DNA from 2 places in the Kitasatospora cystarginea genome. Region 1 is predicted to be linked to the other one. Evidence: riboswitches for the same ligand, from Rfam matches in the RefSeq annotation. Region 1 holds a riboswitch; the other holds the start of a gene.
The links. A riboswitch is a leader RNA that binds a small molecule or an ion and turns the genes downstream of it on or off. The one in region 1 is predicted to bind cyclic di-AMP.
Positions count from the first base shown of each region.

Region 2: linked by a shared signal. The riboswitch ahead of ABD369_RS08975 (transglycosylase family protein) and the one ahead of ABD369_RS12425 (CAP domain-containing protein) in region 1 are both predicted to bind cyclic di-AMP.

Region 1 covers NZ_BAAATR010000009.1:17,396-20,596, reverse strand. Annotated here, with positions in the region: gene pdxR (MocR-like pyridoxine biosynthesis transcription factor PdxR) at 1-445, opposite strand, end outside; gene ABD369_RS12430 (mycothiol-dependent nitroreductase Rv2466c family protein) at 548-1,189, shown strand; cyclic di-AMP (ydaO/yuaA leader) riboswitch at 1,491-1,623, shown strand; gene ABD369_RS12425 (CAP domain-containing protein) at 1,626-2,549, shown strand; gene ABD369_RS12420 (NAD(P)/FAD-dependent oxidoreductase) at 3,032-3,201, shown strand, end outside.
Region 2 covers NZ_BAAATR010000006.1:12,875-16,075, forward strand. Annotated here, with positions in the region: gene ABD369_RS08970 (sirohydrochlorin chelatase) at 85-1,002, shown strand; cyclic di-AMP (ydaO/yuaA leader) riboswitch at 1,525-1,697, shown strand; gene ABD369_RS08975 (transglycosylase family protein) at 1,703-2,833, shown strand; gene ABD369_RS08980 (hypothetical protein) at 3,082-3,201, shown strand, end outside.

The sequences.
Region 1 (3,201 bases):
AGTCGGCCCGGCCGAGCCCGCTCGGCCGCAGCTCGTCGGTGATCAGCCGCCGCCAGGTCCGGAAGGGGAACAGTCGCCCGTCGGGCGTGCCCACGCGGAAGTCGTAGGTGGGTTCCGGGGATTGCCCCCGGGCGGCCGGCACGGACTGCCAGACCCGCCTCGGCTGTGCCCCGGGGCCGGCCGGCGCACGGCGGGCGGCCAGCGTGCCGACGGACTGCCCGGACACGAAGGTGCCCGACCCCGCCCGGCCCTGGAGGAAGCCCTCCGCGGCCAGCCGCTCGTAGGCCGAGGCCACGGTGTTGCGGGACACTCCGAGCCGGCGGGCCAGCTCCCGGCTGGGCGGCAGCCGTTCGCCGGGGCGCAGCCGTCCGTCCAGCACCGCGTCCAGCAGTTGCCGGTAGATCCGGGCGGCCCGGTCGCCCCGTCCGCCGAGGGTGACATGCACATCCACAATTGGCCCAATCAGATCGATCCGAATTGGAGCTTAGCCAAGGCCAGTTGGTCACGTAGCGTCTCCTCGGACACTCAAGGAGCAGGAGATTCGTACATGACGACTGTCGAGACGACCGTTGAGACGACGGCCGTGGACATGTGGTTCGACCCGGTGTGCCCGTGGGCGTGGATCGGCTCGCGCTGGCTGCTGGAGGTGGAGCAGGTCCGTCAGGTCCGCAGCCGGTTCCGGGTGTTCGGCCTCGCCGCGCACAACGACGGCCGCGAGGTGGACGACTGGTACCGCCAGTGGCTCGCCGAACGGCGGGGCCCGGCCAGGGTGGTGCTGGCCGCCGAACGCGCGCACGGCAGCGAGGTGCTGCGGGACCTGTACACCGCCCTCGGCAACCGGATCCACCTCGAGAAGGCCCCCATCGGCCGAGAGCTGTACCTGGCCGCGCTGGAGGAGGCGGGCCTGCCCGCCGGACTCGCCGACGCCGCCGACGACGCCGGGCTCGACCCGGTCCTGCTGGCCGGCAACCGGGCGGCCCTCGACCCCATCGGCGAGGACCTCGGCGTGCCCGCGATCCACATCGCCGGTCCCGACGGCTCGGTCAACGCGTTCTTCGGTCCGGTGGTGAGCCCGATCCCCCGCGGTGAGGCGGCCGGGCGGCTGTGGGACGGCATACTGCTCGTCACGGAGGCCGAGGGGTTCTTCGAACTCAAGCGCGGCCGCACATGCGGGCCGATCGTCGACTGACGCGCGCCGGCCGCCTCGTCCGCCCCCCCCGGGGGGCGGTGGCCGCCGTGACCGCCATGGACAGTCGAGAGATTTGTCCGATTAGGGCACTTATGCAGCATTGTGTCAGTGAATATGGCAATCCATCAGATCTTCACTGGATGTCCATGTGATGCGCATGATACGAACTTGTGTCTTCCGGGTCGATCTGCCTAGCGTTCAGGCTGTTCGCACCTGCGGACCCTGCCGCCGGGACGCCGAGTCCTGTCCACCGGTCGGCCGGACGTCGAGCAGTGCACCGGGCAGGAGCGGGGGAACCAGGTAGTTTGCCGCGCCCTGCTCGACCCGTTCGCGGGCGAGACGAGCGCGGCTAGGGGTGAAGCCGCCGTGTGCGGCCGGGCTACCTCACGGCCCGAACCCGACAGCTCACCTCGCAGGCGTCGCAGAGGGACGCCCCATGCTGACTTCAGGTACCGGCCGGCATCGCCGCGCGCGCCGGAGGCACACCCCGCGGCTGGCCGCCACCGCCGGGATCGCCGGCGCCGGCCTCATGCTGCCGCTGCTGAGCGCGAGCGGAGCCTCCGCCGCGCCCGGCTCCCACACCTACGCGAGCCATGCCGGGTGGCAGGAGCACCACCAGTACCGGCACCAGGACGACTCCGATCAGCACCACCACCAGGCCGGCCCGCACGCCGCGCGGCCCTCCGCTCCGGCCTCGGCCGAAGCCTCGCACGCCTCGCCGTCGCCGTCCGCCCCGGCCTCCCACGCCTCGGAATCCGCGACCGCGCGCCCAGGCGGCGAGTCCCAGGGCTCCCACTCCGTGCGGCCCTCCGCTCCGACTTCGGCCCCGGCGTCGCACACGTCCGCGCCGTCGTCCCCGGCCGCCTCTCCGTCCGCCCCGGCCACGCACGCCCCCGCCCCCGCGGCCACCACCCCGGCCGCGCAGACCGGTTCGAGCTCGGACGCCGTGCAGCAGGTGCTCGGCCTGATCAACCAGGCGCGGGCCGCCCAGGGTCTGCCGGCCTACACCATCACGGCAGGGCTGACCAGCAGCTCCGAGGCCCACAACCAGACGATGGCCGGCGGCTGCGGCATGTCCCACCAGTGCCCGGGCGAGGCCGAGTTGGGTGCGCGGGTGACGGCCGCGGGCGTCCAGTGGAACGCCGTCGGGGAGAACATAGGCTACGGCAACGGGGTCTCCACCTCGGCCCAGGACATCGCCGCAATGGCGGTCAGTCTGACCCAGGACATGCTGAACGAGACGCCGCCGGACGACGGCCACCGCAAGAACATCCTCAGCAGCGAGTTCACCCACATCGGCATCGCCGTCTACCGGGATGCCAGTGGAACCGTCTGGCTCACCCAGGACTTCTCCAACTGACCCGTCCGTCAAGGACGTAGGCCGAGGTCGACCCGCCCCCCCGGGGGCGGGTCGGGTGCCTCCGCCTCGCGGGCGCCAGGCCCGTGGGGCGGAGCGCGCGCGGCGGAACCTCGCACGGTCGGGCGGGTCGGCGGTCGCCGGCCCCTCGGCGACGACCCCGATAGCCAAGTGGGGATATTTCCTCAAATATTTGTCGATGTACCGTCATTTCAGTGCGAGGGGGTGGTTAGCGGCCCGGCCCGGGTGGGCAGAATGCATCCGGTTCGTGCTCGTACGCTCCCCGCGTGCGCTGCGCGCCCACTCACGCCGTACGTCCGCCGTCCAGTACCACCGCACGCCGAGCCGCGCCGCCGCGCACTGCACCACCCCGCCGTGCGCGGGCGCCGCTTGCACCGCTCGCGCCGCGCGATCCGCACCGCACCACCCGCTGAACAGCGTGGGGCTCGACGCCGTGAGCTCCGCCGGCCGAAGGGGGAATCGAGATGCCGCTACCGGTTGGCAGAGCCGCTGTGCTGGGAGGCAGCCTGGCCGGACTGCTGCACGCCTGGGTCCTCGCCGAGGCGGGCTGGCGGGTGACCGTGGTGGAGCGCGACCGTCGGCCGGGCAAGGCCGAGTTCGCCGGGGGAGTCCCGCAGGCCCGGCAGGCGCACCT
Region 2 (3,201 bases), on a different contig from region 1:
ATTGTCCAGATTTTGCGCGGGTTAGGCGCCCACTCTGGGGATCCGGATGCAGTCCCGCCTGCCGAATGTCCTACGATCTCCGCCATGAGCACCGCAGCCATCCCGGGCGCGCCACTGCCCGTCCGCACTCCAGGCTCCCGTGCGCGGGGGCGCCACCGCCGTCCCGAGCGCCCCGAGATCCCGGCCGGTTCCCCGGCACTGGTGCTTGCCGTCCCCGCTGCGGCCGGGCCCGAGGCGAGCCCGATCGTCGAGGAACTGCTGTCCATCGTGCGCGGCGAGCAGCCCGGCATCGAGACCGCGGCCGGCTACCTGGCCGGCGAACAGGCCGACGCCAACACGGCGGAGGACGTCGCGGACGGAGACGGCCAGGCCGCCCCGACCGTGGCCGAGGTACTCGCCCAGGCCACCGAGGCGGGCATGCCCACGCCGGTCGTGATTCCGCTGCTGGCCGGCCCGCACGGCTTCCTGACCTCCCTGCACAAGCTCGCCGGCGAGACCGGGGCGACCGTCACCGATGTGCTCGGCCCGCACCCGCTGCTGGCCGAGGCGGTGCACGTACGGCTCTCCGAGGCCGGCCTGGCCCGCGCCGACCGGGCGCGCCTGTTCGCCATCACCACTGCGGCGGACGGCGTGGTCCTGACCACCGTCGGCGGCGAGGAGTCCGCCGCGGCGGCCGGGATCACCGGCGTACTGCTGGCCGCCCGGCTCGCGGTACCCGTGGTGGCCGCCGCCCTGGACGTGCCGGGTTCGGTCGCCGCCGCGGTCGAGCACCTGAAGGCCACCGGATCCCAGCGGCCGGCACTGGCCCCGCTGGTGATCGGCCCCGAGGCCGATCCCGAGCTGCTGGCCGCGGCAGCCGAGGAGACCGGCTGCCCGAGCGCGGCCCCGCTCGGCGCCTACCCGACCGTCGGTCAGCTGATCGCGTCCACCTACCTGGCCGCACTCAACATCCCGGGCCCGGGCGAGGCCCCGGCCGTCGTCGCGGAGCAGCCCGCCGACTGAGCACCCGACAAGACCGTACGAGAGGCCCCCGCGAGGGGCCTCTCGGCGTTTCCGGGATCCCCAGGGGTCCGCGGCCCCGCTCGGCCCAGGTCGAGCGGGGTGCGGACCCCTGGAGCCGTGCGGCCGGAGTCGGATGGCGAATTGGCAAACCCCCGCGCGACATTTGCCGCATCGACTCGCAATTCGGACATTTGCCATCACCCTCTCCAGTGGGCCGCATTGACCCGGACCCCACTCCCCATCATGGCTTTTCAAAACCTTCACAACTGGTCGCCCCGACCCCCCGAAAATGCCGCGGCATCACCTGAAAGGAAGGCAGATTCCCACTCGGGCCGCATACCTGAAAGAGCCCCATCGGATTCCCTGGAAATGCCGGCGTGCATTCGATCTTGAGGAATCCGCGAATGGCCTGTGAGGGAACTCACAGGTGTTTGCGGATTCAACTTAAGTCTGCTTAACGTGCTCTCCGTTCGTTGACACACGGACCCAGCTCTTCCGGAACGCCGAGTCCTGCCGCCGGAGCAGCTGGCACCGCAGAACGCACCGACGGCAGGGGCGGGGGAACCAGGTAAGTCGCCCGAGAGCCGGCCAGTATTCGGCCGGTTCCGGGCTAGGGGTGAAGCCGTGCGCAGCACGGCCGGGCAACTCCAGCCCGAATCCGACAGCTCACCTCGCAGGCGTGGGAGAGGAACGCACCTTCATGCTGCCCATCAACGCCAACAAGCGTGCTCGCCGTCTGATCGCCGCCACGGGTGTGGTCGGTCTCGGCCTGTCGATCCCCGCCCTCGCTGCCTCCGGTGCCTCCGCCGCTTCCGTCTCCACCTGGGACAAGGTCGCCCAGTGCGAGAGTGGCGGCAACTGGAGCATCAACACCGGCAACGGCTTCTACGGTGGCCTGCAGTTCACCGCCTCCACCTGGGCCGCCTTCGGTGGCACCCAGTACGCCCCGCAGGCCAACCTGGCGACCAAGGCGCAGCAGATCGCCATCGCCGAGAAGGTCCTCGCCTCGCAGGGCCCCGGCGCCTGGCCGGTCTGCTCGGTCAAGGCCGGTCTGACCAAGGACAGCGCTCCTGCCCAGGTCGACACCTCCGCGCCAGCCGCTGCCCCGGCTCCCGCCGCCCCGGCTACCCCGGCTCCGGCCGCCACGCCGAAGAGCGCCCCGGCCGCCGCCCCGCAGGCCGCGAGCGGCGCCAAGTACACCGTGGTGGCGGGCGACTGGCTGTCGTCCATCGCGACCAAGAACAATGTCGATGGCGGCTGGCAGAAGCTGTACGACCTCAACAAGTCGGTGCTGCCCCAGGGTCCGGACATGATCTTCCCCGGCCAGCAACTGGCGCTCGGCAGCACCTCGGCCGCCGCTCCGAAGCAGGACACCCAGAAGCCGGCCGCCAAGCCGAGCAGCTCCAGCACCCCGGCTCCGGCGCCGGCTCCGGCCAAGCCCGCCACCCCGGCTCCGGCCGCGACCGCGACCGGCAGCAAGGCCGCCGCGGTCAACTTCGCGCTCTCCAAGGTCGGCCAGGCCTACGTCTACGGCGGCAGCAGCGACGGCGGCTGGGACTGCTCCGGTCTGACCCAGGCCGCCTACCGCCAGGCCGGCATCTCGCTGCCGCGCGTCGCCGCCGACCAGGCCGACGTCACCACCAAGGTGTCGCTGGACAAGCTGCAGCCGGGCGACCTGCTGTTCTGGTCCAACAACGGCAGCAACTCGGGTGTCTACCACGTCGCCATCTACATCGGTGACGGCAAGTACGTCGAGGCCGCCAACCCGAAGGCGGGCGTGAAGGTCGAGACCATCGCGAACTACGCCCCGGACTTCGCCGGCCGCGTCTGACGGTCCCGGCTCTCCGCGTGAGGCCGCTGTCCCCGGTGCTCTGGTCGGCGCCGGGGACAGCGGCCTCACCGGATCCCGAGTGCACGGGGCGGCTCGGTCGCACGGTCCCCCGCCCGCTCGTGGTTCCCCGCGCCGCCGGGCGGGCACCGCATCAGATGCTCGGAGAACCCGTGTGCCGCGCGGGCTGGTGGCTCGGTTCCCCACCCTCTAACGTCGGTTGCGCCTGCAGCCACAGGAAGGGGAACGCCATGACGAAGGTCACCGTCAGTCTCGACAGCGATCTGGCGATCGAGGCGATGCTGCTGTCCGGCACCAGGAGTCCGCAGGACGCGGTTGAGTTGATCGTCCGCGACTACCTGGCCACCGGC